Regions from separate parts of the Microbacterium sp. Root61 genome, predicted to be linked through region 1. Evidence: predicted binding sites of a transcription regulator. Region 1 holds the regulator's gene; the other holds the start of a gene.
The links. Region 1 encodes LexA, which represses DNA repair genes until DNA is damaged. Its sites were predicted from a motif close to TCGAACANNTGTTCGA; they were not measured.

Region 1 (15,391 bases):
GCGCGTGTTCGGTGCGGCCCAGGCGCTGCAGGACGAGACCACGGTGACCCGTGCCGACTCCGACGGCGCCCAATGGGACCGCGAGGAGCGCGCCGCTCTGCGCCGCGTGCCCGGTCTGTCCACCGAGCTCGAAGACGTCACCGAGGTCGAGTACCGCCAGTTGCGCCTGGAGAACGTCGTTCTCGTCGGCGTGCACCCGCAGGGCGAGCAGACGGATGCCGAGAACTCCCTGCGCGAGCTCGCCGCCCTGGCCGAGACCGCCGGCGCCGTCGTGCTCGACGCCGTGCTGCAGCGGCGACCGCATCCCGACCCCGCGACCTACATCGGGCGTGGCAAGGCCGATGAGCTGCGCAGCATCGTCGCCGCGCTCGGCGCCGACACCGTGATCGCCGACACCGAACTCGCACCCAGCCAGCGGCGCGCACTCGAGGACGTCGTGAAGGTCAAGGTCATCGACCGCACCACCGTCATCCTCGATATCTTCAGCCAGCACGCCAAGAGCCGCGAGGGCAAGGCCCAGGTCGAGCTCGCCCAGCTCGAGTACCTCCTCCCGCGTCTGCGCGGCTGGGGTGACTCGATGAGCCGTCAGGCCGGTGGCCAGGTCGGCGCGGGCGGTGCGGGCATGGGTTCGCGCGGACCCGGTGAGACGAAGATCGAACTCGATCGTCGCCGCATCCGCACGAAGATGGCGATCCTGCGCCGCCAGATCCGCGATTACGGCCCCGCCCGCGAGGCCAAGCGGGCCGAGCGCAAGCGCAACACGATCCCGTCCGTCGCGATCGCCGGATACACCAACGCGGGCAAGTCGAGCCTGCTGAACCGCCTCACCAGCGCCGGCGTGCTCGTCGAGAACGCCCTGTTCGCGACCCTGGACGCCACCGTGCGCCGGGCCGAGGCATCCGATGGCCGCGTGTACACGCTCACCGACACCGTCGGCTTCGTGCGCAATCTGCCGCACCAACTCGTCGAGGCGTTCCGTTCGACGCTCGAAGAGGTCGCCGACGCCGATGTCATCGTGCACGTCGTCGATGCCGCGCACCCGGATCCGGCGGCTCAGCTGCAGACGGTCCGCGATGTGATGGGCGACGTCGGCGCGCGCGACATCCCCGAGCTGGTGGTCTTCAACAAGGCCGACCTGGTCGACGACGACACGCGGCTGGTGCTGCGCGGACTCGAGCCGAAGGCGCTGTTCGCGTCGTCGCGCAGTGGCGAGGGCATCGACGAGTTGCGTGCTGCCATCGAGGCCGCCCTGCCGCTGCCTGCCGTCGAAGTCCGCGCCATCGTTCCGTACGACCGGGGCGACCTGGTCTCGGCCGCCCACGGGTCCGGACACATCGTGTCGCAGACGCACGAGGCCGAGGGCACCGCGCTGCACGCGTTCGTGTCCGAGCGCCTCGCCGCGGAACTCGCCCCTTATCGCGTCTAGGCGCCCGGCTCAGTCGAGCGCGAGCCTCGGCACGTCCAGGGGCTCGAACCCGAGTACCTGACCCAGGAAGCTCAGCTCGGCCTCCAGCGCCGCGATGACCGTCTCGGGCCGGCGGAAGCCGTGCGACTCGCCCGCGAACGCCAGGTACGCGTGCGGGATGCCGCGCGAGGCGAGCGCGTCGCGGACGGCCTCGGACTGCGCCGGCGGCACCACGGGGTCGTCGAGGCCCTGCTCGATCAGCATCGGGGTCGTGAAGCGGTCCAGGTGCGACAGTGGTGAGCGGTCGAGGTAGACCGCCTCCGCCTCGGGGAGGGGCCCGACGAGCCCGTCCAGGTACCGCGCCTCGAAGTCGTGCGTATCGGCGGCAAGGGCTCGCAGGTCGGCCACGCCGTAACGGCTGATCCCCGCGGCGAAGCGATCGCTGGCGGTGAGGGCGCACAGCACCGTCCAGCCGCCGGCGGAGCCGCCGCGGATCGCGAGGCGGGCACCGTCGGCGAGCCCGGCATCGGCGAGCCCGGAGGCTGCGGCGATCACGTCGTCGCGGTCGACGATGCCCCACTGACCGTTGAGCCGCTCGCGATACTCGCGGCCGTAGCCGGTGGATCCGCCGTAGTTCACATCCAGCACGCCGATGCCCCGGCTCGTGAAGTACGCGATGTCGACGGATGCCTCGCCCGCGCGGTGTGCGGTCGGCCCGCCGTGCACGAGCACGAGGTACGGCGGAGCCGCGTCGGCGGGGCCGGTCACGTCCGGATTCGTCGGTGGGTACGCGAACGCGTGCACGGCTCCGTGCTGGCCATCGACGGTGATCGACTGCGCCACCGGCAGCCAGGCTGGGGCCGGGGACTCGTCCACCGCGCTGCGCACCAGGCGCGGTGCCGGGTCGGTGGCGTCGAGGTCGAGCTCCCACAGGCCGCCGAGCGTGGTCGCCCCGGCGCCGGCGAACAGCACGCGGCTTCCGCGCACGTCGGTGAACAGCACGCGCGCGGTCACCGGTGAGGGGATCTCCCGCGCCGAGCCGTCCGGCTGCTGCAGCCAGAGCGAGTCCGAACCGTTGGTGCGGACGGAGACGATCCGGCCGCCCGGCAGCGGGACGTACCAGCGGATGCCGAGGTTCCACAGTCCGCCGCCCGTGTCGGCGTCGACCGGGGCGATCGCCTCCGGCGAGCTCATCCCGTCGAAGCCCACGCGGTGCAGATTCCAGCGGCCACCGGAATCCGTGACATAGAGCAGTTCTGGCCCCGGGGTGACCTCCGGAGTCGCGTACCGCCGGACCCCGGGGACCCATTCGGGCTGCAGGACCGATTGCGGCGCTTCACCCGGGTTGCCCACTTCCGTCGTCCAGCCGGCGACGCGACCGTCGACGAGTTCTCCCACGCGCAGTTTCGTGGCCTCCCACGGCATGTTCGGGTGGTTCCACGCGATCCACGCCAGCCGCGCGCCGTCGGGCGAGACACGCGGATACGCCACGAAGTCGCTGCCCGCCACGACCGACACGATCGCAGCGGCGTCCTCAGCCGCGGATCCGTCGACCGGAACGGTGACGATGTCGCGCTGCGGCATCCGTCCTTCGATGTCCGTTTCGCGCACGGCCAGCACGCGGTCGCCCCACATCACGAGATCCGCGAACCGCATGCCGCCTTCAGCCGGTGTCAGCGGCCGCGGTGCACCACCCGGCACCATCGTCCAGAGGCGCTGGTCCGAGCTCTCCACGAAGTAGAGCACGCCGTCCGCGACGGTCCACGCGCCGCCGCCGTACTCGTGCACGCGCGAGCGCACGTCCCACGGCGCGGGCAGGAGCGTCTCGGGCTCGGCTCCGGATGCCGCGGCGCGGCGCACCGCGGATCGACCGCGCTCGGACGGCATCCGCTCCAGCCACCAGATCTCGTCGCCGACGTAGCGGCCGCCCTCGACGGGGTGGGCCCCGGCGGCGACATCGCGCGCGGAGATCGGGGAAGGCCAGGCGCCGTAGGGGAGCGTTTCGGTCATGCCTCCACCGTACGGGTGCGGACCGGCCTGAGCGTCAACGCTTAGGGGGACGCTTCCCCGTCGTCGGCGGTGCGTCCGCAACGGGCGCATCATCGACGACGGTGACGGCATCCACGCCCACCGAGACCAGCTCGTCCTCCTCGGGCGCGGCGGCGTCGACAGCGGCTTCGGCGTCGGCCTCGGTCTCGACCACGAGCGCCGGGTCACGCTGCAGCAGCTCGACGATGAACCAGACGACCAGACCCAGGATGACGGTCAGCAGGATGTCGCCGATCGAAAGTGGCCGCAGTGCGAACAGCAGCAGCACCGTCAGCGCGAGGATGATCAGCCGCACGAGCGTGCGCTGCGCGTGCAGCCACGCTCCGAAGCGGCCGGTGTTCAAGCCGCGGCGCTGCAGTCCCGTGCGGGCGCTCGTGGTGAGCGAGCCGGTGAAGGAGCGCACGCGTGCGGCGGGAGCCCACCGCCCGGCGAGCCACGCGGTGATGCCGATGACGAGGCCCAGGAACGTCAGGACGATCGCGGTGTCGCGCATGGCGCCCACCACGGCGTAGAAGATCGTGTCGAGGGTGGCGGCGGGAATGCCGAGCGATCCGGCGCTCAGGCCCAGGACGACGCTCGCCCCGCTGAGTCCGGCGGCGAGCACCCCGGCGCCCACGAAGATCGCGACGCCCGTGCCGAGCACCGCTGTGGAGCGGCGACGGGCCAGGAGGATGCCGAGGGCGAAGAGCGCCAGCGAGATGACCGGCAGCCACCAGCCGAGCGTCACCGCGAGCTGGTAAATGGTGCCCACCAGCAGGAGCGCATCGGACTGCACGAGCACGATGGTGCGGTCGATGGCCGGGATCGAGGCGGCGAAGCCGAACCCCTGGTCGACCATCGTGGTCTTGAGCTCTTCGACGATCGGCCCGAGGTTGATGCCGAGGGCGCCCTGGCTGTCGACACTGACGGCCGCCGACTCGTCGTTGGTGGCGACCGCGACGAGGGCGCGATGGCTGGCCAGAAGCGAGCGCTGCCACACCGCGGAGAAGGCATCGGACTCGACGACGCGCGTGATCGACGAGTCGACGAGGTTCTGGAGTCCTGCCGCCGCCGGGACACGCATCAGATCGATTGCGCTCTGGGCCCGGGGCGGAAGATCGAGAGTCGCGAGCCCATCGAACAGATCGTTGGTGAAGGACGGGATGTCGAGGGCTTCGTCGACGGCGGTGGAGGTCTGGTCGATGATCAGCTGCTGCACGCCGGCGTCGTCGACGAGAGGTGCGAAGGTCTGGACGAACGACTCCTCGCTGACCAGCTCCGTGCGTGCCCACGCAGCCACGATCGAGACGGGCACCAGGATGCCGGCGACGGTGATGCATAAGGCCGAGAGCGCCCCCCGCCACCAGTTCGCACGTCGAGGGGACGGAGGCGCGACCTCATCCGGCTCCGGGGCGGGCGCGGTGACCGCCCGCAGCGCCTCGTTCTCGGCGCGCAGCCGATCGATTTCGGCACGAAGTTCAGCGGCATCCATGGACATGGCGGTCCCCTTCGAGTGATGTGTCGTCACACTATCGCTCGGGCCGGTCACGCCGGAAGAAGCGCCTAGACGGCGCGCAGCACTGCCACGACCTTGCCCAGCACCGTGGCGTGGTCGCCGAGGATCGGTTCGAAGGCCGAGTTTCGCGGCAGCAGCCAGGTGTGGCCGTCACGACGACGGAACGTCTTGACCGTGGCCTCGCCGTCGAGCATCGCCGCGACGATGTCGCCGTTCTCGGCGGTGGACTGCGATCGGATGACGACCCAGTCGCCGTCGCAGATGGCCGCGTCGATCATCGATTCGCCGACGATCTTGAGCATGAAGAGGTCGCCCTTGCCGACGAGCTGGCGGGGGAGCGGGAAGATCTCCTCCACTTGCTGCTCGGCCGTGATCGGCACACCGGCGGAGATGCGTCCCACCAGCGGCACCAGGGCGGCGTCGCCGACGGCGGGTGCGCTGTCGGCGGGGTTCTCGGTCGAGGTACCGGGCAGGTCGATGAGCACTTCCATCGCGCGGGTCTTGCCCGGGTCGCGCCGCAGGTAGCCGCTCAGCTCGAGCTGGTTCAGCTGGTGCGTGACGCTGGAGAGCGACTTCAGGTCGACCGCGTCGCCGATCTCGCGCATGCTCGGCGGATAGCCGTGGCGTGCGATCGAGCGCTGGATCACCTCGAGGATGGCCATCTGCTTGTCGCTCAGGCTCTTGCGTCGGCGGGTCTGCGGCCGTTCGCGCCCACCCAACCCAGACGTCGTCTCGGTCATCATCCTGCTCCTGTCTGAAGGGCCGTGCGGAGGACCCGTCTTCGAATGTCGGAGCCCCGTGGTGGGGTGTTCACATCGAAACCGTATCCGGTTCGAGCCGACTTCGTCGGCAACTTGTTCGCGTGTCGTGTTCGAAGAATCCGGCTCCGAACATCCACTTGACATCCTAAAACTTCGAAGATAACTTCGGAATAGAGATTCGCACCCGCTCCTCCCGGCCGAGGTGCGGATGCGAATCTCTCCCCACCTAGGAGGAGCCATGACCGCCATCGGAATCGCGAACCACGTCGCCGTTCGACCCGTCACCGGCAGCGCGACGCGCCTGCGCATCACGGTGCGCGGTCGTCGCGTGCTTGCAGCGGTCACAGCGTTTCCGGTCATCGTCGCCCTTGCCGCGGCGATCATCGGCGGCGGTGTCGCGGTCGCCTCGCGTGACGCGGGCGCACCCGCGGGTTCCTTCGAGACCGTCACGGTCATGTCCGGCGACTCGCTCTGGTCGATCGCACTGTCGGTGGCGCCGAACGCAGACCCGCGTGACGTGGTCTCCGCGATCGAACGACTCAACGCACTCGACGGCGCGACGCTCGCCGCCGGTCAGAAGCTCGCGATCCCCGCCGAGTACACCGCCGGTCACTGAGCGGCCGACGCGGTACGCGCACGGCTCTACGATGGGACAGGTGAGTGCCCGTCTCGAAGACCTCCCTCTGCGTGCCGATCTGCGCGGGTTGACGCCCTACGGCGCCCCGCAGGCCCCGCTGCCCGTCGCCCTCAATGTGAACGAGAACACGCATCCCGTTCCCGAAGAGGTCGCCGACGACATCCTGGATGCCGTGGCTCTCGCCCTGCGCGATGTGAACCGATATCCCGACCGCGAGTTCACCTCGCTGCGTGAGGGCTTCGCGGACTACCTGGGGCACGGGCTCACGCGTGAGCAGATCTGGGCCGGCAACGGTTCGAACGAGGTGCTGCAGCACCTGCTGCAGGCATTCGGCGGGCCCGGGCGCACCGCCTTCGGCTTCGCTCCGACGTACTCGATGTACCCGCTCATCACTCAGGGCACCGGCGCGTCCTGGATCGCCGGGACGCGCGGCCACGACTTCACGCTGACGGCACAGGATGCCGCATCCCAGGTCGCCGACGCGGCACCGGACGTCGTCTTCCTCTGCGCGCCGAACAACCCCACGGGCACGCCGCTGCGGCTCGATGTGATCGAGGCCGTCTACGACGCGACCGACGGCATCGTCATCGTGGATGAGGCGTACCAGGAGTTCGCACCGCGGGACGAGCGCTCCGCGCTGACGCTGCTGCCCGACCGTGAGCGCCTCGTGGTGTCGCGCACGATGAGCAAGGCGTTCGCGTTCGCCGGCGCACGCGTCGGATACCTCGCTGCGGACCCCGCGGTCATCGACGCGCTGCGGCTGGTGCGGCTGCCGTACCACCTCAGCGCGCTCACCCAGGCGGCCGCGACGGCCGCCCTGCGTCACGCCGACACGATGCTGCGCACGGTCGACGACATCGTCCTGCAGCGCGAGCGCATCGCCGCGACGGTGGCGGCCCTCGGCTACGAACCGTACGAATCGTGGACGAACTTCCTTCTCTTCGGCGGCGTCGCCGACCCGGCCGCGACGTGGCGCGCGCTATACGACCGCGGTGTGCTCATCCGGGACGTCGGTATCCCCGGCCACCTCCGCGTCACCGCGGGTACGGAGGCGGAGACCACCGCGTTCCTGGACGCGCTGGCCTCGATAGACTCGGCCTCATGACCCGCCCCACCGAGCACCGTACGGCGTCGCTGCGCCGCGCGACGAGTGAGTCCACGGTCGAGCTGTCGCTCGACCTCGACGGCACCGGCGTGAGCCACATCGACACGACGGTCCCGTTCTTCGACCACATGCTCACGGCGTTCGCCAAGCACTCGCTGACAGACCTCACGGTGCGGGCGTCCGGGGACACCGACATCGACGCGCACCACACGGTGGAAGACATCTCGATCGTGCTCGGCCAGGCGATCCGCGAAGCACTCGGCGACAAGTCCGGCATCTCCCGCTACGGCGACGCCCTGGTGCCGCTGGATGAGGCGCTCGCGCAGGCGGTCGTCGACATCAGCGGTCGTCCCTACCTCGTGCACGAGGGGGAGCCCGTCGGCTTCGAGCACCACCTGATCGGCGGGCACTTCACCGGTTCGCTGGTGCGGCACACGTTCGAGGCCATCGCGTTCAACGCCGGCCTCACGGTGCACGTCCGCGTCCTGTCCGGCCGCGACCCGCACCACATCGCCGAGGCGGAGTACAAGGCGTTCGCCCGTGCGTTCCGCCAGGCCAAGGCCCTCGATCCCCTCGTGGAGGGAATCCCGAGCACGAAGGGCGCTCTGTGACCCGCACGCCGCTCGTCGCGGTCCTGGACTACGGATCGGGAAACGTGCACTCCGCCGTCAAGGCATTGACGGCGGCCGGGGCTGACGCGCGACTCACGAAGGACCGTGGTCTGGTCGCCGAGGCCGACGGGCTCGTCGTACCCGGTGTCGGCGCTTTCCGCGCGGTCATGGACGCCCTGCGCGCCAGCCGCGGGGATGAACTCATCGGCCGGCGTCTCGCCGGCGGACGGCCTGTGCTGGGCATCTGCGTCGGCATGCAGGTGCTGTTCGAGCTCGGCGTCGAGCGCGGCGTGGACACGGAAGGCATGGGGGAGTGGCCCGGTGTGGTCACTGAGCTCGATGCGCCCGTGCTGCCGCACATGGGCTGGAACACCGTGCAGCCCGGCGAAGGGTCGCGACTCTTCCACGGCCTCGAGGACGAGCGGTTCTACTTCGTGCACTCGTTCGGCGTGCAGAAGTGGGTCATGGACGTCCAGCCGCAGTATCGGCAGCCGATCCTGACCTGGTGCGACTACGGTGCGTCCCCCTTCCTGGCCGCGGTCGAGAACGGCCCGCTGTCGGCGACACAGTTCCACCCGGAGAAGTCCGGCGACGCCGGCATCAAGCTCCTGTCCAACTGGATCGGCGGGCTCAGCGCGACTACGCTCTGACCTCGTGCCGTCCGCGGGTGAGTGATCTCCCCGCCGCCATACCCCGCCTACCCCCATTGGGAGCCATGAACGATTTCGCGTCCACCCCCGAGTTGATCCTCCTTCCTGCCGTCGATGTCGCCGACGGCAAGGCCGTCCGCCTCACGCAGGGCGCGGCGGGTACCGAGACGAGCTACGGCGACCCCGTCGACGCAGCGCTGGAATGGGCGCGCCAGGGCGCGCAGTGGATCCACCTCGTCGACCTCGACGCCGCCTTCGGCCGCGGCAACAACACCGCCGTGCTCCGCAAGGCGATCAAGGCCGTCCGCGGTGTGCAGGTGGAGCTCTCCGGCGGCATCCGCGACGACGCCTCGCTCGAGGCCGCGCTCGAGAGCGGCGCCACGCGCGTCAACCTCGGCACCGCGGCGCTGGAGAACCCGGAGTGGGCCGCCAACGTGATCGGCCGGTACGGCGACGCGATCGCCGTCGGGCTCGACGTGCGCGGCACGACGCTCGCCGCACGCGGCTGGACCCGCGACGGCGGCGACCTGTGGACCGTCCTGCAGCGACTCGAGGCCGCCGGCTGCACCCGCTACGTCGTGACGGACGTCACGAAGGACGGCACGCTGCAGGGTCCGAACATCGAACTGCTGCGCGAGATGGTCACGCGCACCCCCAAGCCGGTCGTCGCCTCCGGCGGGATCTCCAGCCTGGATGACATCGCCGCACTGCGCGAGCTCGTGCCGCTCGGTGTCGAGGGCGCGATCGTCGGCAAGGCCCTGTACGCCGGCGCGTTCACGCTCGCCGAGGCGCTCGATGTCGCAGGCGGCTGATCAGCCCGGTCACTCCGACCACGGGCACACGCACGCGGATTCCGCGGGCGTGCCCTGGGAAGGGCGGCGGTTCGAGCCCAACCCGCACTCCGGGGATGACGGCTCGGCCGACCCGGCGCTGCTGCGCGCCCTGATCGCGTTCCACGCCGGGCAGGGCAGTCCCGTCGCGGTGATCGACGCGTATCGCACGGCACGCCTGCTGATCCCGCTCGTCGCCGAGAAGGGCGACGAAGGCATCGGCGCGCACGGGCTCGTCGTCGACAAGACGCAGGAGCTGTCGATCGTCACGGTCGCCGCTCCGGACGGCCGGCGCGTGCTGCCCGTGTTCACGTCCGTCGCGGCTCTGTCGCGATGGGATGCCGCGGCTCGGCCGGTGCCGGCCGACGGTGTGCGCACGGCGCTGGCCGCCGCAGCCGATGACACCGACCTCATCGTGGTGGACCCCACGTCCGACACCGAGTTCGTCATCCGCCGCCCCGCCGTGTGGGCGATCGCGCAGGGGCACGCGTGGGAGCCCGCGGTCACCTCGGTCGAGGTGTTCACCGGATTGCAGGAGAGCGTCGCCGGTGAGCTCGCCGTGCTCGACCTGTCGGTCGAGGCGGGCGACCCGTCCGGACGCCTCCGCGGCCCGGAGCTCGTCGTGCTGCTCGAACTCATCCACGGCCTGGACCAGGCGGAACTCGACGCTGTGCTGGCGCGCCTGGCGCGGCGCTGGGCGGCGGACAACCGCATCGCCGTACTGGTGGACTCCCTCACCGTCAAGCTGATTCAGTCGGTCTGACCGCATCGTGCCGGCCCTTGCGGCCGGCGACCCGGAGCGGAAGGATCGCCGCAGGGGTGCCTCGATGGCTGACGACGGCGAATACGGCGCGGCTCTGGATGCCGCGCACCGGCACGCCCGCGCGTGGCTCGACTCGGTGGGCGAGCGCCCGATCCGCCCCGAGGTCGATGTGGACGGTGTCCTCGCACGCCTCGATCGGCGCTGGCGCGATGAGGGCGCCGACCCCGCCGCCGTCATCGACGAGCTCGCCGAGGCGATCGGTCCCGGGCTCATGGCGATGGGCTCGCCGCGCTTCTACGGCTTCGTGATCGGCGGGGCCTATCCGGCGGCGCTGGCCGCCGACTGGCTGGTGTCGTCGTGGGACCAAAACACCGGGTCCCGGCAGCCGACACCGGGAACCTCCGCGGTCGAGGAGGTGGCGGCCGCCTGGCTGCTGCACGCGCTCGACCTGCCCCGCGAGAGCGGTGTCGGCTTCGTGACGGGGGCGACCAGCGCCAATCTCGCGTGCCTGCTCGCCGCCCGCGACGCGGTGCTGCGGGCTCGCGGCCACGACCCGGAGCGCGGGATCCAGGGCGGCCCGCCGATTCTGTTCCTCGCCGGTGATGCCGTGCACACCTCGGTCGTGCTGGCCGGACGGATGAGCGGGCTCGGCGCGCCGATGACGGTCGGCGCCGACGAGCAGGGGCGCATCGACGTGGCCGGGCTCGCCCGTGCCCTTGCCGCGCACGACGGGCCGGCGATCGTGGCGCTGCAGGCGGGCGACGTGCATTCCGGGGCGTTCGACGACTTCGTCGGCGCGATCGAGGTCGCCCGCGCCGCCGACGCGTGGGTGCACGTCGACGGAGCATTCGGGCTGTGGGCGGCGGCGAGTCCGCGACTGCATCATCTCGTCGCGGGGATGTCTGCGGCCGACTCCTGGGCGACAGACGCGCACAAGACCCTCAACGTGCCGTACGACTGCGGCGTGGCGATCGTCCGGGACGAGGCGGCCATGACGGCCGCGCTCGGGGCGCACGCCGCCTATCTGCCGGCGGTCGGGAGTATCTCCGAGCCCTACGACCGCACTCCGGAGCTGTCGCGCCGCGCGCGGGGCGTGACCGTGTGGGCGGCGCTCCGATCGCTCGGGGCCACCGGTGTCGCAGGTCTGGTCGACGGACTGGTCGAGGCGGCCGCGGGGCTGGCGGACGGCTTCCGCGGTATCCCGGGGATGACGGTGCTCAACGATGTCGTCTTCACCCAGGTGTGCCTGGCGGGACCGGATGACGCGACCACGGCCGCGCTGGGGGAGTGGCTGCGCGCCGAGGGCACCGTGTGGGCATCGTCGTCCGCCTGGCGCGGGCGCACGATCATCCGCTTCGCCGTCAGCAACCGCGGGACCGACGCCGAGGCGGTGCGGCGCACCGTCGACGCCGTCGCCCGCGGTGCCGCGGCGGTGGGTATCCGGGCTAGTTGACCGGACCCGTCCACTTCTCGCCCGGGCCCTTGCCGATCGGGTCGGGGATGACCGATGCTTCGCGGAAGGCGAGCTGCAGCGAGCGGAGGCCGTCGCGCAGCGAGCGGGCGTGCATGTCGCTGATCTCCGGCGCTCCGGCCGTGATGAGTCCGGCGAGGGCGTTGATGAGCTTGCGCGCCTCGTCCAGATCCATCTGGGTCGCCGGGTCGTCGGCGAGGCCGACCTTGACGGCGGAGGCGCTCATCAGGTGCACCGCGGCGGTCGTGATGACCTCGACGGCGGGCACATCGGCGATGTCGCGCGTGGCCGAGGATGCCGCGCGCTCCTGCTCCTCCCAGCGGGCCTGGCGTGCGTCATCCACAGCCGTCCCTTCCTCCGGAAGCTGGCCGTCGGTGTCCCGAATCGTGTTCACGTGGTTCTCTCTGCTAAACTGATGCGGTCTTCGGGGTGTTGTGCCCCGGATCGAAAGAGGATTACATCCCACCCGCGCTTGCCGTTCCAGGCTACCGGGTCACGCACTCCGCCCCGTCCGCTTCGGACGGGGTTGCCCATGATGGGTCTGGGTGCAGAGCCGGCGCTCGCGCTGAGCCGGGTGGAATGACTCCTCTTCCGCCCGCGACGCATTCCGTGTCGTGGTGGTCACCACCCGCACGAAGAGGAGTTCCGCATCAGCGATCCCCGCACCAATGACCGCATCCGCGTTCCCGAGGTCCGCCTCGTGGGACCCGCGGGTGAGCAGGTCGGCGTCGTCCGCATCGAGGTGGCGCTGCGCCTGGCTCAGGAGGCTGAACTCGACCTGGTCGAGGTCGCCCCCAACTCGAAGCCTCCTGTGGTCAAGATCATGGACTACGGGAAGTTCAAGTACGAAGCTGCGCAGAAGGCCAAGGAAGCGCGACGCAACCAGGCGAACACCGTCCTCAAAGAGGTCCGGTTCCGTCTGAAGATCGAGCCGCACGACTACATGACCAAGCTCAAGCGTGCCGAGGGCTTCCTGCAGTCGGGCGACAAGGTCAAGGCGATGATCCTGTTCCGTGGTCGCGAGCAGTCGCGCCCCGAGCAGGGTGTGCGACTCCTGCGCAAGTTCGCCGAGGACGTCGCCGAGTTCGGCACCGTCGAGTCGAATCCGATGATCGACGGTCGCAACATGGTCATGGTGGTCGCCCCGCACAAGAACAAGTCCGAGGTCAAGACGGAGCAGAACGCCCAGCGCGCTGCCAACCGCGAAGCGGCCCGCGGGTCGCGTCCGGGCGGTGCCGGCGAGGCATCCGACGACGACACGGACACGCCGGACTCGACCGAAGCCGAGTAAGGCCCCACAGACTCCCGCTACGCGGGATGAACAACCAAGCCCCCCGGGGCACATCAACGAAGGAACAGGCAGATGCCGAAGCAGAAGACCCACTCGGGTGCCAAGAAGCGCTTCAAGGTCACCGGGAGCGGCAAGCTCATGAAGCAGCAGGCCGGAATGCGCCACAACCTCGAGGGCAAGTCCAGCCGTCGCACGCGTCGCCTCAACCAGGAGAAGGTCCTGGCCCCCGGTGATGTCAAGCAGGCCAAGAAGCTCCTCGGCCGCTGACGCGGACCGACGCAAGTTAGGAATAAGAAGACATGGCTAGAGTCAAGCGGGCCGTAAACGCCCACAAAAAGCGTCGCGTCATCCTCGAGCGCGCCTCCGGGTACCGCGGACAGCGTTCGCGTCTGTACCGGAAGGCCAAGGAGCAGGTCACCCACTCCCTCGTCTACGCGTACCGTGACCGTCGCAAGCGCAAAGGCGACTTCCGTCGTCTGTGGATCCAGCGCATCAACGCTGCGAGCCGCCAGAACGGCCTCACGTACAACCGCTTCATCCAGGGCCTCGGCCTCGCGGGTGTCCAGGTCGACCGTCGCATGCTCGCCGAGCTCGCGGTTCACGAGCCGGCGACCTTCGCGTCGCTCGTCGCGACCGCCAAGGCAGCACTGCCCAGCGACGTGAACGCAGCCAAGACCGCGTAATCCGTTTCTGCAGAAAGGGCGTCCACCTCAGGGTGGGCGCCCTTTCGCGTACCCGGCCCACCCGGGATACCGGATTCCGTGCGGCGCGCCCGTAGACTGGATCCGTGCTCGAGAACCCGCGGTCGCCGCGCGTGCGTGCCGTTGCGAAACTGACCAAGCGCAGCGCCCGTGAAGAGACCGGTCTGTTCCTCCTCGAAGGCCCGCAGGCCGCTCGGGAGGTGCTCGCGCATCGCCCGCACACTCTCGTCGAGCTGTACGCCACGCCGTCCGCGCTGGAGCGTCACACCGACGTCCGCGACGCGGCACGGGATGCCGACATCGAGGTCGTGTTCACGACCGAGGCCGTCCTCGCCGCGATGGCCGACACCGTCACGCCACAGGGCATCGTCGCCGTCGCCCGGCAGTCGCCGACCTCCGTGCGCGACGTGTTCGCCGCCTCGCCCCGCCTCGTCGCGATCTGCGAAGAGGTGCGCGATCCGGGCAACCTCGGCACGATCATCCGAGCCGCGGATGCCGCGGGCGCGGACGCCGTCGTCCTGACCGGCCGCACCGTCGATCCGTACAACCCCAAGGTCGTGCGTGCCACCACCGGATCGCTCTTCCACCTCCCGGTCGCCGTCGGCGTCGAGCTGCCGACCGTCATCGAACTGGCGCGCAGCGCAGGCATGCGCGTGATCGCTGCCGACGTCGGAGGCGATGACTTCCTCGCCTCGCGCTCACTGCTGTCGGAGCCCACCGCGTGGTTGTTCGGCAACGAGGCGCGGGGCCTCGACGAGGCATCCCTCGCCCTCGCCGACAGGTCGCTCCGCCTGCCCATCTACGGCAGCGCGGAGTCGCTGAACCTCGCCACCGCGGCGAGCGTCTGCCTCTACGAGACCGCCTTCGCTCAGCGCGCGTAAGCCCACGCCTGCTCGATTCCGGTCCTGTTACAGTCCGGTAAAGCTCGCCGCAAGGGGCTCCCCGTGACGCGGCCCGTCCCCCTAGGGTGGGGACATGGCGACACCGGAGACACCATCGACCGCGCCGAAGACCTCGAACATCAGCGTCCGACGCGGTGAGCCGCTCGTCGTCATCGAACACGTCGACAAGCACTTCGGCGACTTGCACGTCCTCAAGGACATCAACACCGTCGTGAGCCGCGGCGAGGTCGTCGTCGTGATCGGTCCGTCCGGTTCCGGGAAGTCCACGCTGTGTCGCGCGATCAACCGGCTCGAGACCATCGACTCGGGCAAGATCGCCATCGACGGCGTACCGCTCCCGGAGGAGGGGAAGGCGCTGGCCACCCTCCGCGCCGATGTGGGCATGGTCTTCCAGTCGTTCAACCTTTTCGCGCACAAGACGGTGCTCGAGAACGTCACCCTCGGCCCGATCAAGGTGCGCAAGCTCTCGCGCAAGGCGGCCGAGGAGAAGGCGATGGCGCTGCTGGATCGCGTCGGCGTCGCCAACCAGGCCAAGAAGATGCCTGCACAGCTCTCCGGCGGCCAGCAGCAGCGCGTCGCGATCGCTCGCTCGCTCGCGATGGACCCGAAGCTGATCCTCATGGACGAGCCGACCAGCGCGCTCGACCCCGAGATGATCAACGAGGTCCTCGACGTCATGATCGGTCTCGCGGCCGACGGCATGACGATGATCGTCGTCAC
Region 2 (15,391 bases), on a different contig from region 1:
GCGGAGCGTCGAGATCGTGATGCGGACGGCGTTGGTGAACGGGTCGGCGTTCTCGTCCCAGGCGCGTTCGAGCAGGTCCTCGGCGCTGACCACGCCGCCACCGGCCGTCATCAGCACGTCGAGCACCGCGAACTGCTTCCGGGTGAGGGCGACGTACTGTCCATCGCGGAACACCTCGCGACGGAAGCGATCGATGCGGATGCCGGAGACTTCGACGATCGGGGGAGTGCCGGCCGCAGGGCGCCGGGCCAGTGCGCGCAGGCGCAGCACCAGTTCGCGCAGCGCGAAGGGTTTGGTGAGGTAGTCGTCGGCACCGCTCTCGAACCCGCTCGCCTTGTCGTCGAGCCGGTCGGCCGCCGTCAGCATCAGGACGCGCGGACTCTCCGGCTTTCCGGCGAGCTGTCGGGCGATCTCGTCGCCGTTCGGGCCCGGGATGTCGCGATCGAGCACGACGACTTCGTAGGCGTTCACCGCGAGCTGCTCGAGCGCGGAGTCGCCGTCGCCGGCGATGTCGGCGGCGATCGCCTCGAGGCGCAGCCCGTCACGGATCGCCTCGGCGAGGTAGAGCTCGTCCTCGACGATCAGTACACGCATGCGCCCAGCCTAGGTCGGCGGGTATATCGCCGGCGTATGTTCCTGCGCGTACGCCCTCGCAACACGCATCCGCGTGGGATGGGCACATGACTCGCAACCTCGCTCCCACCACACTGGTCACGCCGCCGTATCGGCTGCGGCGCCTCACCTTCGTCGCACTCGGCGTGTGTCTGGCCGCCCTGCTCGCGGCATTCGTGACGATCATCGTGCACAGCACGTTCGCCTCCGCGGTCGCTCCGTTCTCGCCGACCGCGGAGGAAGGACTCATCGCCGAGGGCATTGCGGTCACGGTGGTCGATGACCAGGTGCCCGCGATCGGGCGACTCGATCCGGCTCTGCTCGAGGCGATGCGTCAGGCGGCGACGGATGCGGCTGCCGATGGTCAGACGTTCCAGGTGACGAGCGGATGGCGCAGCACGCGGTATCAGCAGTGGCTCTTCGAAGACGCGGTCGAGCAGTACGGGAGCGCGCAGGTGGCAGGCGAGTTCGTCGCCACTCCGGAGCGCTCGAGCCACGTCACGGGCAACGCGATCGACATCGGGCCCATCGACGCGCAGTTCTGGCTGATCGAACACGGCGCGCGCTACGGCATCTGTCAGACCTACGCCAACGAGCGCTGGCACTTCGAACTCGCGACCGAGCCCGGGGGAGTGTGCCCCGAGATGAAGGCGAACGCCGCCGGATGAGTGCATTCGATTCTCACAGCCCACACCCACGTTCAGCGATATATCGTTATGTATCGCTGAGACTCGAACGAGTCGGCGCAGAGGAGGTCATCATGAGCGGTTCATTCATGGGAGACGGTTTCACGGCGCGAGGCCGTGGCGGCTCCGGACAGGGCTGGCCGACGACGGGCATCTGGGAGGCGATGGATCAGCTGCGCGGCATGTTCGAGCAGAAGGTCACGACTCCGCGGATGGGCCGCGGCGACGTGCGCACCGCGGTGCTCGCGCTGCTGGCGGAGAAGCCGATGCACGGCTACCAGATCATCCGCGAGATCGAGGAGCGCAGCAACGGCGCGTGGAAGCCCAGCCCCGGCTCGGTGTACCCGACGCTGCAGCTGCTCACCGACGAGGGGCTCATCAGCGCCCAGGAGTCCGACGGACGCAAGACCTACTCGCTCACCGCTGAAGGCCGTGCCGTCGTCGAGGCGGATGCCGAGAAGGCGGCTCCATGGGAGACCCCGGGTGCAGCGCGCGAGAGCGCACGCACCGGCGCGCTGCCCAAGGCCGGCTTCGACCTGGCACAGGCAGTCGCTCAGGTCGGTCGCACCGGCACTCCGGAGCAGGTGAAGCAGGCGGTCGACGTGCTGGACGAGGCACGACGTAAGCTCTTCTCCATCCTCGCTCAGGACTGACCGGGTGCCAGCGGCACGTCGGCGTCAAGGAGATTCGATGACCGACGTCGGCAATATGCGCGCCCGCTACCGCAGGATCATGCGGTTCGCCGCACGCTACATGGTGCAATCCTGGTGGTACGAGTTGATCCTGCCGAGGGTCGGCCTCGGACGGATCTCTGCAGGCAATCGTGCGGCGCGGGTGCAGCGGATCGCGCAGCGCTTCCACGTGCTGGCGGTGGATCTCGGCGGTCTCATGATCAAGGTCGGCCAGTTCATGTCGTCGCGACTGGACGTCCTGCCGCCCGAGATCACGAAGGAGCTCGAGGGGCTGCAGGACGAAGTGCCTCCGGTGGACTTCGCCGCGATTCGGGCCCGCGCCGAAGCCGAGCTCGGCGTGCCGCTGGAACGCGCCTTCGAGTATGTCGACCCGACACCACTGGCCGCGGCATCCCTCGGTCAGGCGCACCGCGCGAGACTGTCCGCCGCGGATGCCGCAGACACCGGTCTCTCGGACGTCGTCGTCAAGATCCAGCGCCCCGGGATCGATGAGGTCGTCGCCGTCGATCTCCGCGCGCTGCGTCGGGTCGCGCGGTGGCTCAGCCGCGTGCGCATCGTGGCCACCCGTGTCGACATGCCGTCACTGGTCGAGGAGTTCGCCTCCACGACGATGGAGGAGATCGACTACCTGCACGAGGCCGCCAACGCCGAGCGGTTCGCCGAGGATTTCATCGGTGATGCCCGCGTCGCGGTGCCCGAGGTGGTGTGGGAGCGCACGACCCGCCGGGTGCTCACCCTGCAGGACGTCACCGCGATCAAGATCAACGACGTCGAGGCGCTCCGCGCCGCGGGCATCGATCCGGCGGAAGTCGCCAAAGAGTTCGCGGCGGTCATGTTCGACCAGCTCTTCGCGGACGGCTTCTTCCACGCCGACCCGCATCCGGGGAACATCTTCGTCACGCCGCACCCTGCCGGCGACAGCGCGGATGCGGACGCACGGAGATGGCACTTCACGTTCATCGACTTCGGGATGATGGGCGAGGTCCCCGAGGGGCTGCGTCGCGGCTTGCGCCGTGTGCTCATCGCGGCGGCGTCCCGTGACGGGAAGGGACTGGTCGATGGGATCCGCGAGGTCGGCGTACTGCTGCCGTCTGCGGATACCGTAGAGCTCGAACGCGCGATGACCCACCTGTTCGCCCGGTTCGGCGGAATGGGGTTCGCGGAGTTGCAGGACGTCGATCCGCGGGAGTTCCGCGACTTCGGGGTCGAGTTCAGTGACGTCGTGCGGACGCTCCCGTTCCAGTTGCCGGAGAACTTCCTGCTGATCGTGCGGGCGATGTCGCTGACCTCGGGGATGTGCAGCTCCCTCGATCCCGCGTTCAACATCTGGGATGCGATCGAGCCGTACGCCGGCCGACTGATCCGCGAGGAGAGCGGCAACGTGGTGCAGGCCTTCGCGAAGCAGGCCGTGTCGGCGGCGGGCGTCGTCGCGCGGCTCCCGCAGCGCCTCGACGACCTTGCGACGCACATCGAGGACGGGCGCATCGCGGTGCAGACACCGCGCCTGGACCGCCGCCTCGATCGTCTCGAGCGCGCTGCGCGACGGATCGTGTCGGCGATCCTCTTCGCAGGGCTGCTGGTGGGAGGCATCCTGCTGCGTTCCGAAGACGCCGTGCTCGGCATAGTGCTGATGGCGCTGTCGGTGCTGCCGCTTCTGCACGCCCTGTTCGCCGGTGTGGTCGGCGGACGCCGCGGCCCGGGCTAGGGGCTAGCCGGCTGGATCAATACCAGCCGTTGGACTCCGAGTGCGACCACGCGCCGCACGCGGTGCCGTAGCGACCGGTGATGTAGCCCAGGCCCCACGAGATCTGGGTCGAGGCGCTGGTCTGCCAATCGGCGCCGGCGGAAGCCATCTTGCTGCCCGGCAGCGCCTGCGGGATGCCGTAGGCGCCGCTCGGGTTGGAGGCGTAGACGTTCCAGCCCGACTCACGGTTCCACAGCGACACGAGGCAGGAGAACTGGTCGTCGCCCCAGCCGTAACCGGCGATCATCGAGCGGGCGATGGCCTGTGCCTCGCCGGCACTCGTGCCCCCGGCGGCGTAGGAGGGTCGCGGTGTGCTCGACGAGGCGGCGGGCTTCGCGGCAGCAGCAGTTGCCGCGGCGGCCTCCGCCGCGCGCTGAGCCTCGGCCGCAGCATCCGCCGCCGCCTTGGCGGCTTGGGCCGCGTCCAGGCTGCTGCGCAGGCCGGTCACGGCGCCGTCGACGGATGCCGTGAGGGTGGTGACGTCGTCGGTCAGGTCCGGCAGCAGCGGCTCGGGCAGGTCCTTCGCGCCTTCGAGCTTGGCGGCCGCGGTCGCGAGCTCGGTCGTGTCGACGGTGATCTGCGGCGTTCCGATGTCGAGTCCGGATGCCTGGATATCGGCCGTGACGGTCGCGGCGGCGGCGATGCTCGTCTCGGCGTTGGTCAACGCGACCTCGGTCGCGGATGCCGTCTTGTCGACCGTCGTGAGGGTCGACATCGGCGCCGTGCGGGCGCTGTACGAGGCCAGCGCGAAAGTCGCGGACGTTCCGGACGCCGAGGGCTCCGACGCCGTGGCCGTGACCGCCAGTCCCGCGGCTGCCACGAGTCCGAAGGCGAGGCCGGCCGCGACGATGGCGGGGCGGCGACGGGTGCGGCGTTCGCTGAGGCGACGGTCGCGGCGGGCAGAGGACGAAGACGTGGAGGAGCGCATTAAACCGGTTTCGTATGGGGATCCGCGCCTCGGGTGGGCGCGCGGCGACCGCTTCCGCGGGCACAAGTCCCCGAGTCTGTCCTTGTTGTCTGGACAGGTCCGGTGCGTTACCTGAACGTTACTTGAGAGCGGGATTCTCGAGTAAGCGCAGATCGACAGGCGGTTTCGTCGCCGTCGGATGCTCGTAGGGCACCCCTGGAACGACGAAACGCCGCTCAACTCGAGCGGCGTTTGTCAGCACTGAAGACGATCGGGGCGGCCTGAGCCGCCCCGATCGCTGAGAGCTGGTGTCAGAGCGGCCGGATGTTCGCGGCCTGCATGCCCTTGGGGCCCTGCTCTGCGTCGTATTCGACCTTCTGGTTCTCGTTGAGCTCCTTGTAGCCGCTGGTGGTGATAGCGGTGTAGTGGGCGAAGAGATCCGCGCCACCGTCATCGGGCGCGATGAAGCCGAAGCCCTTTTCGGAGTTGAACCATTTCACGGTGCCAGTGGCCATCGTGTCATTCCTTTTACTTTTCGGGCCGCGAGTGCGACCAGGGGTGCCGCGCCGACGTGTGCGACGCGGACGGATGGGATGCGGCTCCTGCGAATGCGCGGGTGCCGATCGGGTCTGGGAGGTGGCGACCGCCGTCTGGGCGAGGTCGCGGGTCGAGTGCACGCCGAGGTCGACGCCGAGCGCGCTGTGCGCCTCGTAGCCGAGTGGGGTGACGCTCACGAAGCCGGCGTATTCGCCGGCAGATGCCGCGACGAAGACGTCGTCGTCAGCGCGACGCCAGTCGAGCGGCAGTCGGGACGAGGGGGTGGTGCGGGTAACGAAGGTCAAGAGTTCTTTCAGTGGAGCTGCGCGGCGATTCAGACGCTCGTGCGCGGGAAGTAGTAGGAGGGGCGGAGGTCGTGCGACGATCCGGGCGTCAAGCTGTCTGCTACTCCACAGTGAGGCAGTGGGTGATGACGCAAACCCGAGTGGGCAACACTCAGCCTAGCACGCGATTCTGTGAACGCCCGGATGTCGCCGGGATGAGGCGATGCAGGCCCTCCAGGATGCAGCGTGCAGAAGAATGGAACGGTGCCCACGCCAGACGAGATCATTCCCGCCAAGTATCGCCGACTGATCGAGTTGCCCCTCTATGGGCACCTCGGAACGATTCGTCCAGACGACACGGTGCAGGTCACGCCGATGTGGTTCGAGTTCGACGGTGAGCACCTCCGTTTCACGCACAAGACGACGCGTCAGAAGTACCGCAACCTGCGACACAACCCCTCGATGGCACTGTCGATCATCGATCCCGACAATCCGTTCCACTATCTGGAGATCGCCGGGAGCCTCATCGAGGTCATTCCCGACCCTGAGGGGGCGTTCTACGTGAGACTCCAGAACCGGTACGGCAATCCGAGCATCACCCCTCCCGCAGACAAGGCCGATCGCGTCATCCTCGTGATGTCGATCGAGCGCTCCACGAAGCAGTAGGCCTGTCGGTGAACCGGCGTAGCCTGAGCCAATGCTTCCGGACGACATCTCAGTGAGTGCGCGGGCTCAGCTGGTCGCCCTCGCTGAGCGTTCAGAAACCGAGCCGCCGCGCCCCGAGATTCCACGACGCTTTCAGATCTCCGCGGGCGACGAGGCTCGGCCGGCCGCGGTCCTGATGCTGTTCGGGGTGCTCGACGAGCTGCCGAGCGATCACGCAGCGCAGGCGCAAGCGGTGTCGCGGGATCTCGACGTGCTGCTGCTCGCCCGCGCATCGACCTTGCGATCGCACGCGGGCCAGATCGCGTTCCCCGGCGGTCGCATCGATCCCGACGACGATGGCCCCGTCGCGGCCGCACTCCGTGAGGCTCGCGAAGAGACCGGACTCGACCCGGACGGCGTCGAGATTCTCGGTTCTCTCGAGGTCGTCCCCTTGGCGTACTCGCTGCATCTCGTGACGCCTGTACTGGCCTGGTGGCGGCATCCGTCGCCCATCCGTGTGGTGGACGTCGCGGAGTCCGCCGCTGTGTTCCGGATGCCGGTCGCCGATCTCCTCGATCCCGCCAACCGCGGAGTGACGGTGATGCGTCGCGACGGTCAGACGTGGCGTGGACCGGCGTTCCTCGTACCGCACGTCGGCGGGGAACGGCTCGTCTGGGGGTTCACGGCCATGCTCCTGGACGGGTTGTTCGATCGCCTGGGATGGACAGAGCCGTGGGACAAGACTCGCGAGGTGCCGCTGGACCTCGACGACTAGGGCACGCCCTCGGTTCGTCGAACTACGATCGAGGCACTGCCCGTCCCCGTCAGAAAGGTGCGTCCGTGCCGTCTCGGTCTGCCGCCACACCCGCCCTCGCGCATGCCGAAGATCTCGCGGCGTTCGTCGAGGCATCCCCCTCCAGCTTCCACGCGGCCGCGCAGGTCGCGGACCGACTGGAACGATCGGGCTTCACACGTCTGAGCGAGGGGGATTCCTGGCCGACCGCCGTCGGTGGGCGGTTCGTGGTCGTGCGCGACGGCGCGACCATCGCCTGGGTGGTGCCCGCGAACGCTTCGGCCGCGACCGGGGTGCGTGTCTTCGGCGCGCACAGCGATTCGCCGGGGTTCAAGCTCAAGCCGAAGCCGACGACGGGCAGACTCGGCTGGTTGCAGGCCGGCGTGGAGATCTATGGGGGTCCGCTGTTGAACTCGTGGCTCGATCGGGAGCTGCGACTGGCCGGACGCCTCGTGCTCGATGACGGCACGAGTGTTCTGACCGCGACCGGCCCGCTGCTGCGTCTTCCTCAGCTGGCCATCCACCTCGACCGCGAGGTGAACGACCACCTGGCGCTCGACAAGCAGTCGCAGACGCAGCCGGTGTGGGGTCTCGGTGAATCCGAGTCCGCGGACATCCTCGACGAACTCGCACGCGAAGCGGGTGTGTCGGCAGGCCGGATCCGCGGCTACGACATCGTCACCGCCGATGCCGCCCGAGGCGCGACCTTCGGACGGGATGACGTGTTCTTCGCCTCCGGGCGTCTCGATGATCTCGCGTCCGTGCACGCCGGACTCGTCGCGATCGAGCGGGCGGCGGACGGGTTCGACGCCGATCACATCGCCATGCTCGCCGTGTTCGATCACGAGGAGGTCGGGTCCGGCACGCGCTCCGGCGCCGCCGGACCGTTCCTCTCCGACGTACTCGAGCGGATCTGGCTCTCCCTCGGGGCCGATCGGGAGGAGCAGATGCGCTCGCTCACGGCATCCTGGTGCGTCTCCAGCGACGTCGGTCACTCGGTGCATCCCAACTACGCGGACAAGCACGACCCTGTCGTCCAGCCCGTGCTGGGATCTGGTCCGATCCTCAAGATCAACGCGAATCAGCGGTATGCGACGGATGCGGCCGGCGCGGCCGCGTGGAGCGGGTGGTGCGCCGCCGCCGGGGTGGCCAGCCAGGAGTTCGTGTCGCACAATGCCGTCCCCTGCGGCTCGACGATCGGGCCGATCACCGCGACGCGTCTGGGCATTCGGACCGTGGATGTCGGCATCCCGATCCTGTCCATGCACTCGGCACGCGAGCTGGCCGGCGTCAGCGATCTGTGGGATCTCACCCGGGTCGCGGAAGAGTACTTCCGCGGATGACCGCTCGCACAGCCCGCGAGATCGCCGGGTCGGTCCGCTCCGGCGACGTCTCGGCGGTCGAGGTCGTCGACGCGCATTTGGCGGTCATCGCCGAGAAGAATCCGCGGCTCAACGCGCTGACCGTCGTGTTCACCGAGCAGGCGCGGGCAGCGGCATCCGTCGTCGACGCGATCGTCGCGCGCGGGGAGGACCCGGGGCCGCTCGCAGGCGTGCCGTTCTCGGTGAAGGAGAACATCGACCTCACCTGGTCGGCGACGACGAACGGATGGCGCGGCCTGGTCGACGCGATGCCCGCACGCGACGCCACCATCGTCCGGCGGATGCGCGAGGCGGGCGCGGTTGCGATCGGGCGCGGCAACATGCCCGATTTCGGAATGCGGTGGGACACCGACAACGATCTGTTCGGGCGCACGCTGAACCCGTGGAGCGCCGAGGTCAGCCCCGGCGGATCGAGTGGGGGAGACGCGGTCGCCGTCGCGACCGGAATGAGTGCCCTCGGGCTCGGAAACGACTTCGGTGGGTCGCTGCGCATCCCGGCGTATGCCGTGGGTGTGTACGGTTTGCGGCCGTCGCGCGGGCGGGTGCCGCGCTCAGCGGTCAACGGCCAGCCGGTCGCGTTGACGCTGCAGCAGTTCTCGGTGAACGGGCCGCTCGGTCGCTCCGTCGACGATGTGGCGCTCGCGCTCGGCCTCCTCGAGGGCGTCGACGTGGACGATCCGATGTCGGTGGCGGCGGTTGACGTGGCGGGGCTGCCGCTGCGGGTGGGAGTGACGCGGAATCCACTCGGCTGGGGCGTCGACACCGAGGTGGCGGCGGGCGTCGATCGCGCGGCTGCGGCGCTGGCCGCGACAGGGTGGGACGTCGTGGACATCGAGCCGCCACGACTGGAGGAAGCCGCGGTGATCTGGCGTCGGCTGGCCTGCACCGACATGCTGCTCACCCTCGATCCGGCTCTGCTGCCCCTGCCTCTGGGGGTTTCGGCGACCGCGTTCCTGCGCGACAGCACCGCCGCCGCGCGGCCCTACGAGACCGCCCACGACTACGCCGACGCGTGGGCGCGGTGCGCGATGATCGCAGCGGATTGGCGGCGGCTGCAAGCGGAAGTGCCGCTCATCCTCGGTCCGGTGTCGACCTCCCGGATGGGTGCGCCCGACTTCGATCTCGGGGGAGGGGATGCCGCGACCCGCGCATGGCGTGACCTGCGCTTGACGGTTGCGGTGAATCTGCTCGGCCTGCCTGCGCTGGCCATTCCCACCGGGATGGCTGCGGATGGCCTGCCGTCCGGCGTGCAACTCATCGGGCCGATGAACGGCGAGACCTTCGTGTTCGACGCCGCGCGCGATGTCGAGGGTCTTCTCGGCGCGTAGTCGTCGGACTACCGTCGGTGCATGGAGTCCATGACGGATCTGTTCTGCATCATGTCGGTGTCGGACCGCGCCAGGTCGCTCGCCTGGTTCGAGGTCTTCTTCGGCCGACCGGCGGACGACATCATCGGCGAGGAAGCGCTCTGGCAGATCGGCGCGACCGGCTGGGTCGTCGTCGATGATCGCCGGGATCGTCCGGGATGCGGAGAAGTCACGATCGCCGTAACCGGACTCGACACGATCCTCGCTCGCCTTGCGGCCGCGGACATTCCACATGAGCCCGTCGAGACGTACTCGAACGGGGTGCGGCACGTCGTCGTTGCGGACCCGGACGGCAATCGACTGGCGCTGGCGGAGCCGCCGGCGGAGTGAGGGTAATGAGGGCCCGGCCGCCTCGGTGGGTGCGTGGTTTTGCGGCTTGTTCGCGCTTTGCCCCGTCCGCTGTGCGCGGGCCTCGCCCCTGTCTTTAGTGACGCCCACCGTCGATCAGGCTCGGCGACGCCCCTTGTAGTGCGTCCGACCGGGGGATCCCGCGTAGCCTGGCCGGCCGTCACCGCCCTGGATCTTCGCCGAACTTGCTAGGAATGTGCTGACGGGGATGTCGAGGCATCAGGTCGAATCACGTGATCGGTACTGGCGAGATGTCCGGATCGCGGGGTTGGTCGCTCCGCGGCTGGGGACGCGACTTGGTGAGATGGTCGGATCGACGCGGCCGAGTTGCTTGGTTCTTGCCGCCGGTGCCGTCGCCTCAAGGCGCCATCGGCTCGCTCGCAATGTCGGAGGTATGTTCTAATGTCGAGGTATGTCCAGCACCGTTGCCGACGAGGGTCTCCCTCCAGGCGATGACGGCTGGGTGCCTCCGTTCCCGGACGCGTTGGACCTGGTCGTGGAGGCGGAGGCGATGCTCGCGGTGTTCGCGGCGCACCGGTACGTGCGTATCGACGCGCTGCACCGGGAAGCGCTCGCGGACGCGGCGACCCATGGGTACCTGCTCACGGATGTGATCGAACGTTCCGTCCGTCTGGAGTTGGCGGCGGCGTTGTCGATCACCGAGTCGGCCGCGGGGTTGCTCGTCATGCACGCGGACGCCCTGGTGCACCGGTACCCGGGGGTCCTCGATTCGCTTGAGGGTGCGCGGATGAGTGCGCGGCACGCCACCGAACTGGTCGACCTGGTGGACACGGTCGAACCTGACCTGCGCGGGCAGGTGCTGGAGCAGGCGATCGGGTTGGCGGAGGCGCATGCGTTCGGGACGTTCCGTCGGAAGTTGCGGATACTGGTGGACAGCGTCCGGGCAGCCACCCTGGCCGAGCGGCACGAGCAGGCGCTCCAGCAGCGGCGGGTGGCGGTCACGCCGGCGGAGGACGGGATGGCGTGGTTCATGCTGTTCGGCCCCGCCGTCGAGGTGCACGCCATCCACGGCCGTCTCACCGCGATCGCCAAGGTCCTCACGGCCCGGGACGACGAGACCCGCACGTTGGATCAGGTGCGTGCGGACGTGTGCGGCGACCTCCTGATCGACGGCACCACCGACGGCACCCCCGCGGACGCGCGCGGTGTCCGCGCGACCGTCGTGGTCACCGTCCCGGCACTCACGCTGCTGGGCGACGACGACGGTCAGGCGACGGTCGAGGGCCTCGGCCCGATCCCCCTCGCGCGTGCCCGGGAGTTGTGTGGGTCCGCGGAGGGGTGGATGCGGGTGCTGACCCATCCGGAGACGGGGATGGTGCTGTCGGTGGGGCGGGAGAGGTATCGGCCGCCGCCGGAGTTGCGGCGCCTGGTGCGGTGGCGGGCGGAACGATGTATGGCGCCGGGATGCGGCATCCCGGCGGCGCGCTGCGAGATCGACCACACCGTGGCATGGGAACACGGCGGCACCACCGAACTGAGCAACCTCGCCCCGCTGTGCAAAGGCCACCATACGATCAAGCACCACGGCCGATGGCGCGTGCACCAGATCGCCGACAGCGGCGGCGCCCTGGAATGGACCTCACCCACCGGACGCCACTACCGCGTCGACCCCGAACGGAAAGTTCCCACCTTCACGCCATCGAGCAGCGAGGGCAGCATGGCGCCCTTCTGACCAGTCGGTCTTCGGCCAGCGACAGTCTTCGGTAGGCGGTGATCACATCGCCGGGGCCAACCAGGTGTTGGAGTGACTGCCACCCCCTGCACAAGTGCTCCGCGTGCCGGGGTCGACATCCGGCCCGCCAGGCCCGCACCCGTAGGATCGAGGACAGGGCACCGAGCCTTGCGATGGGGAGACGATGAGCGACAACGACGACCGCCAGACCTGGGTGCTGGTGGATGGCGAGAACATCGATGCCACCCTCGGTACCTCCATCCTCGGGCGACGTCCGCAGCCGGATGAGCGTCCGCGCTGGGATCGACTCCTCAGCTTCTCCGAACGGGTGTGGCGCCAGCCTGCTCGCGGCGTCTTCTTCCTGAACGCGTCGACAGGCATCCCGATGCCCTTTGTCCAGGCGCTCAAGGCGATGGACTACATCGTCGTCCCCCTCTCCGGTGCGCCGGATGAGAAGGTCGTCGACATCGCCATCCAGCGCACACTGCAGTCGCTGGTCAGTCGCGACGCCGACGTCATGCTCGTCAGCCACGACGGTGACTTCCTGCACGACCTCGCGGCCGTCGCGACAGGAGAGCGACGCGTCGGCGTCGCCGCCTTCACGGAGTTCCGCAACGCGGGCTTCGCCGCGCTCACCGGCGTCGAGAAGTTCGACCTCGAGTACGACGCCCGTGTCTTCGACGCTCCGCTCCCGCGCATCCGCGTCATTCCGATCGACGAGTTCGACCCGACCACCTTCCTCGACTGAGGTCGGAGCGCGTCCGCACGTTCCGACCGAAATCCCTGTCCTCGCGACACATTCCGAATCAGTTTCAGTAGTGCGTGAAACTTGGCTCTAGTCTGTGGGGATGACTCGAATCGGCGACAGCGCGCTCGACATCCTTCCTCTCTCGCTCGGCGGCAACGTCTTCGGGTGGACCGCCGACCGCGACACGTCGTTCGCGATCCTCGACACGTTCGTGGCGGGCGGTGGCGACTTCATCGACACCGCCGACGGCTACAGCTACTGGGTGCCGGGCAACACGGGCGGGGACAGTGAACGGCTCATCGGTGAGTGGCTCGCTTCTCGCCGCCCCGAGAACATGGTCGTCGCCACCAAGGTCGGACACCATCCGCAGTTCCCCGGCCTCGCCGCGAAGAATGTCCGCGCCGCAGCAGAGGAGTCCCTGCGCTGCCTGGGCACCGAGTGCATCGACCTCTACTACGCGCACTACGACGACGACACCGTGCGGCTCGAGGAGACCGTCGCCGCGTTCGGTGAACTGGTGACATCAGGCCTCGTCCGTTACACGGCACTCTCGAACTACTCCGACGAGCGCACTCGCGAATGGATCCGCATCGCCCAGGAGATCGGGGCACCCCTGCCCGTGGCGCTGCAGCCTCACTACAACCTCGTGCACCGCAGCGAAGTCGAAGGCGAGCTCCTCCCGGTCGCGCAGGAGTTCAACCTCGCGATCGTGCCCTTCTTCGGACTGGCGGCCGGATTCCTCACCGGCAAGTACCGGTCCACGGATGCCGCGGGCCAGAGCTCGCCGCGCGCTGCGGGTGCGTCGAAGTACGCCACGCCCCAGGGCCTCGAGATCCTCGACACGCTCGAGGCCATCGGTGCCGCGCACGGTGTCTCGATCGCTGCCACCGCGCTGGCGTGGCTCCGCATGCAGCCGATGGTGGCCGCGCCGATCGCGAGCGCATCCCGCGTCGACCAGGTGGGCGATCTGCTCGACGGCGCGCGCGTGGTCCTTCGCGACGAGGAGATCATCGAGCTCAACCGCGTGTCGGAGTGGAGCCCCGCCACGGTCTAGCTACGGCGCGGCGATGACCGGATCCGGCGTCGGGGCGAGCTCCTCGGCGGCGCGCAGCCCGATCAGTACTTCTCGATGGCGCAGCAGGAAAGCGGGCTCGTCGAGGCGCTTGCGCCGCATCCAACTCGTCACCTCGGAGTTGCTCTTGCTGGCGTTGCACGAACCGCACGCCGGAACGACGTTCTCGATCGTGTACCGGCCACCGCGCGAGATGGGCTGCACGCAGTCGCGTTGCATCGCCACGTCGGTGTCACCGCAGTACGCGCACCGTCCCCACGCCGCGCTGATCGCGGCCCACTCCGACGGGGTCAGGTCGTTGTCTGCGGCGTCGACTCGGCGTTTGCGGCGACGGGACGCGCGTGCGCGGCGACTCTGACTGACGGCCATGCGGCCAGGCTATCCGGCCTCTCGTCGCTTCACCGGCATCGTGGTCGGGATGCCGCGGGAGAAGAACAGCGAGAACAAAGTGATCAGGATCAACCCGAAGAAGGCGACCTGCAGTGAGGAGAGCTGCGAATCGCGATAGATCGTCGCCAGGGTCGACGCATCCTCCTCCGCGAGACCCGCATCTTGAGCGAGTTCGGCGACCTGCGCTGCCGGGATGATCGCGACCCCGCGCTGCGTCGCCTCGGCCACGATCTCCTGCGCATGCTCGGGCAGGTCGCTGGTCGCCACCCCGGCGGCGAACGAGCTCGACAGGGCGCCGATCAGGATCGACCCGATGAGGGCGGTGCCCAGCGACGACCCGAGGTTCTGGAACACGCCTTGCAGGCCGCCGACCTCGCTGGTCTCCTTCTCGGTGACGGCCGACATGTTGACATTGCCTAGCTGCGACGCGAGCAGACCGAGGGCGCTGCCGGCCAGGAACATCCCGGAGGCGAACAGTAGCGAACGCAGATCAGGGGTCGCCGTGCCGAGGAGCATGAAGGCACTGACGACGAGGATCCACTGACCGAGGCGCACGATTCGCCGCGGCGACCAGACCTTCGAGAGCTGGGTGCCCACGATCGAGAACAGGATCAGCGACACGGACAGCGGGAAGATGCGGATGCCGGTCTGCAGCGCGTCGAGGCCCAGCGTCATCTGGAGGTAGACCGGCACCATGAAGAAGAGGCCGGCGGTGACGGCGTATTGCGCGCCCAGCACGGAAAGCCCGCTGCGCAGCTGTGTGATGGAGAACATCTCGACGTGCACCAACGGTGCGCGCCCCTGCCGCACGAGCGCGCGCTGTCGACGAATGAAGAGGTAGATCAGCGCGACGCCGGCCACGATGAGCCACGCCGTCAGCGAGATCCCCAGCGGAGCGATCTCATTGCCGGCGATCACGGGGGAGTGCAGCGGAACCACCCAGCCCCACGTCTTGCTCTGCAGCATGCCGAACACGACGCCCACGAGTCCCGCGGACGACAGCAGGACGCTGAGGAGGTCGATCCGTACGCTCTGTCGGGCCGTCTTGTCGGTGATGACACGGGCGAACAGGACGACGAAGAACAGGATGACGACTTCTCCGACGAACACGTACCGCCAGGAGAAGTAGGTGGTCACGAAGCCGCCGATGAGTGGCCCCGCGGCGACCGCTGCCCCCGAGACGGCACCGATCACGGCATAGGCGCTGATCCGGCTGCGGCCCGTGTAGTTGTCGGCGACGAGGGCGGCGATCGCCGGGATCACGAGCACGGCGCCGAGTCCCTCGATGATGGACCAGCCGAGGAACAGGAATCCGAACGTCGGGCTGAACGCTGTCATGAGCGACCCGACGGCGTAGATGCACGACCCGATGACGAAGGCGCGTCGGCGCCCCCAGACATCGCCGAGCTTCGCGCCGAGCAGCATCAGGGAGGCCATCGTCAGCGTGTAGAACGTGATGGCCGCCTGCATGGCCGCGACAGTCGTGTCGAG

Region 2: a site for LexA is predicted at 10,384-10,399, ahead of ASD65_RS03590 (HNH endonuclease signature motif containing protein). Genes of this name have one in related genera too.

Annotation. Positions count from the first base shown of each region.
Region 1 is NZ_LMGU01000002.1:473,788-489,178, forward strand. It holds gene hflX (GTPase HflX) at 1-1,426, shown strand, start outside; gene ASD65_RS18475 (dipeptidyl-peptidase 5) at 1,436-3,415, opposite strand; gene ASD65_RS18480 (hypothetical protein) at 3,450-4,931, opposite strand; gene lexA (transcriptional repressor LexA) at 4,997-5,689, opposite strand; gene ASD65_RS18490 (LysM peptidoglycan-binding domain-containing protein) at 5,949-6,326, shown strand; gene ASD65_RS18495 (histidinol-phosphate transaminase) at 6,358-7,452, shown strand; gene hisB (imidazoleglycerol-phosphate dehydratase HisB) at 7,449-8,063, shown strand; gene hisH (imidazole glycerol phosphate synthase subunit HisH) at 8,060-8,713, shown strand; gene priA (bifunctional 1-(5-phosphoribosyl)-5-((5-phosphoribosylamino)methylideneamino)imidazole-4-carboxamide isomerase/phosphoribosylanthranilate isomerase PriA) at 8,779-9,525, shown strand; gene ASD65_RS18515 (SseB family protein) at 9,509-10,306, shown strand; gene ASD65_RS18520 (pyridoxal phosphate-dependent decarboxylase family protein) at 10,371-11,759, shown strand; gene ASD65_RS18525 (DUF1844 domain-containing protein) at 11,752-12,120, opposite strand; gene infC (translation initiation factor IF-3) at 12,427-13,068, shown strand; gene rpmI (50S ribosomal protein L35) at 13,141-13,335, shown strand; gene rplT (50S ribosomal protein L20) at 13,368-13,751, shown strand; gene ASD65_RS18545 (TrmH family RNA methyltransferase) at 13,856-14,650, shown strand; gene ASD65_RS18550 (amino acid ABC transporter ATP-binding protein) at 14,745-15,391, shown strand, end outside.
Region 2 is NZ_LMGU01000001.1:735,134-750,524, reverse strand. It holds gene ASD65_RS03645 (response regulator transcription factor) at 1-594, opposite strand, end outside; gene ASD65_RS03640 (M15 family metallopeptidase) at 681-1,280, shown strand; gene ASD65_RS03635 (PadR family transcriptional regulator) at 1,373-1,951, shown strand; gene ASD65_RS03630 (ABC1 kinase family protein) at 1,989-3,695, shown strand; gene ASD65_RS03625 (hypothetical protein) at 3,712-4,662, opposite strand; gene ASD65_RS03620 (cold-shock protein) at 4,953-5,156, opposite strand; gene ASD65_RS03615 (PPOX class F420-dependent oxidoreductase) at 5,727-6,128, shown strand; gene ASD65_RS03610 (NUDIX hydrolase) at 6,160-6,882, shown strand; gene ASD65_RS03605 (M18 family aminopeptidase) at 6,948-8,243, shown strand; gene ASD65_RS03600 (amidase) at 8,240-9,610, shown strand; gene ASD65_RS03595 (VOC family protein) at 9,632-9,979, shown strand; gene ASD65_RS03590 (HNH endonuclease signature motif containing protein) at 10,410-11,690, shown strand; gene ASD65_RS03585 (NYN domain-containing protein) at 11,875-12,438, shown strand; gene ASD65_RS03580 (aldo/keto reductase) at 12,539-13,492, shown strand; gene ASD65_RS03575 (HNH endonuclease) at 13,493-13,879, opposite strand; gene ASD65_RS03570 (MFS transporter) at 13,889-15,391, opposite strand, start outside.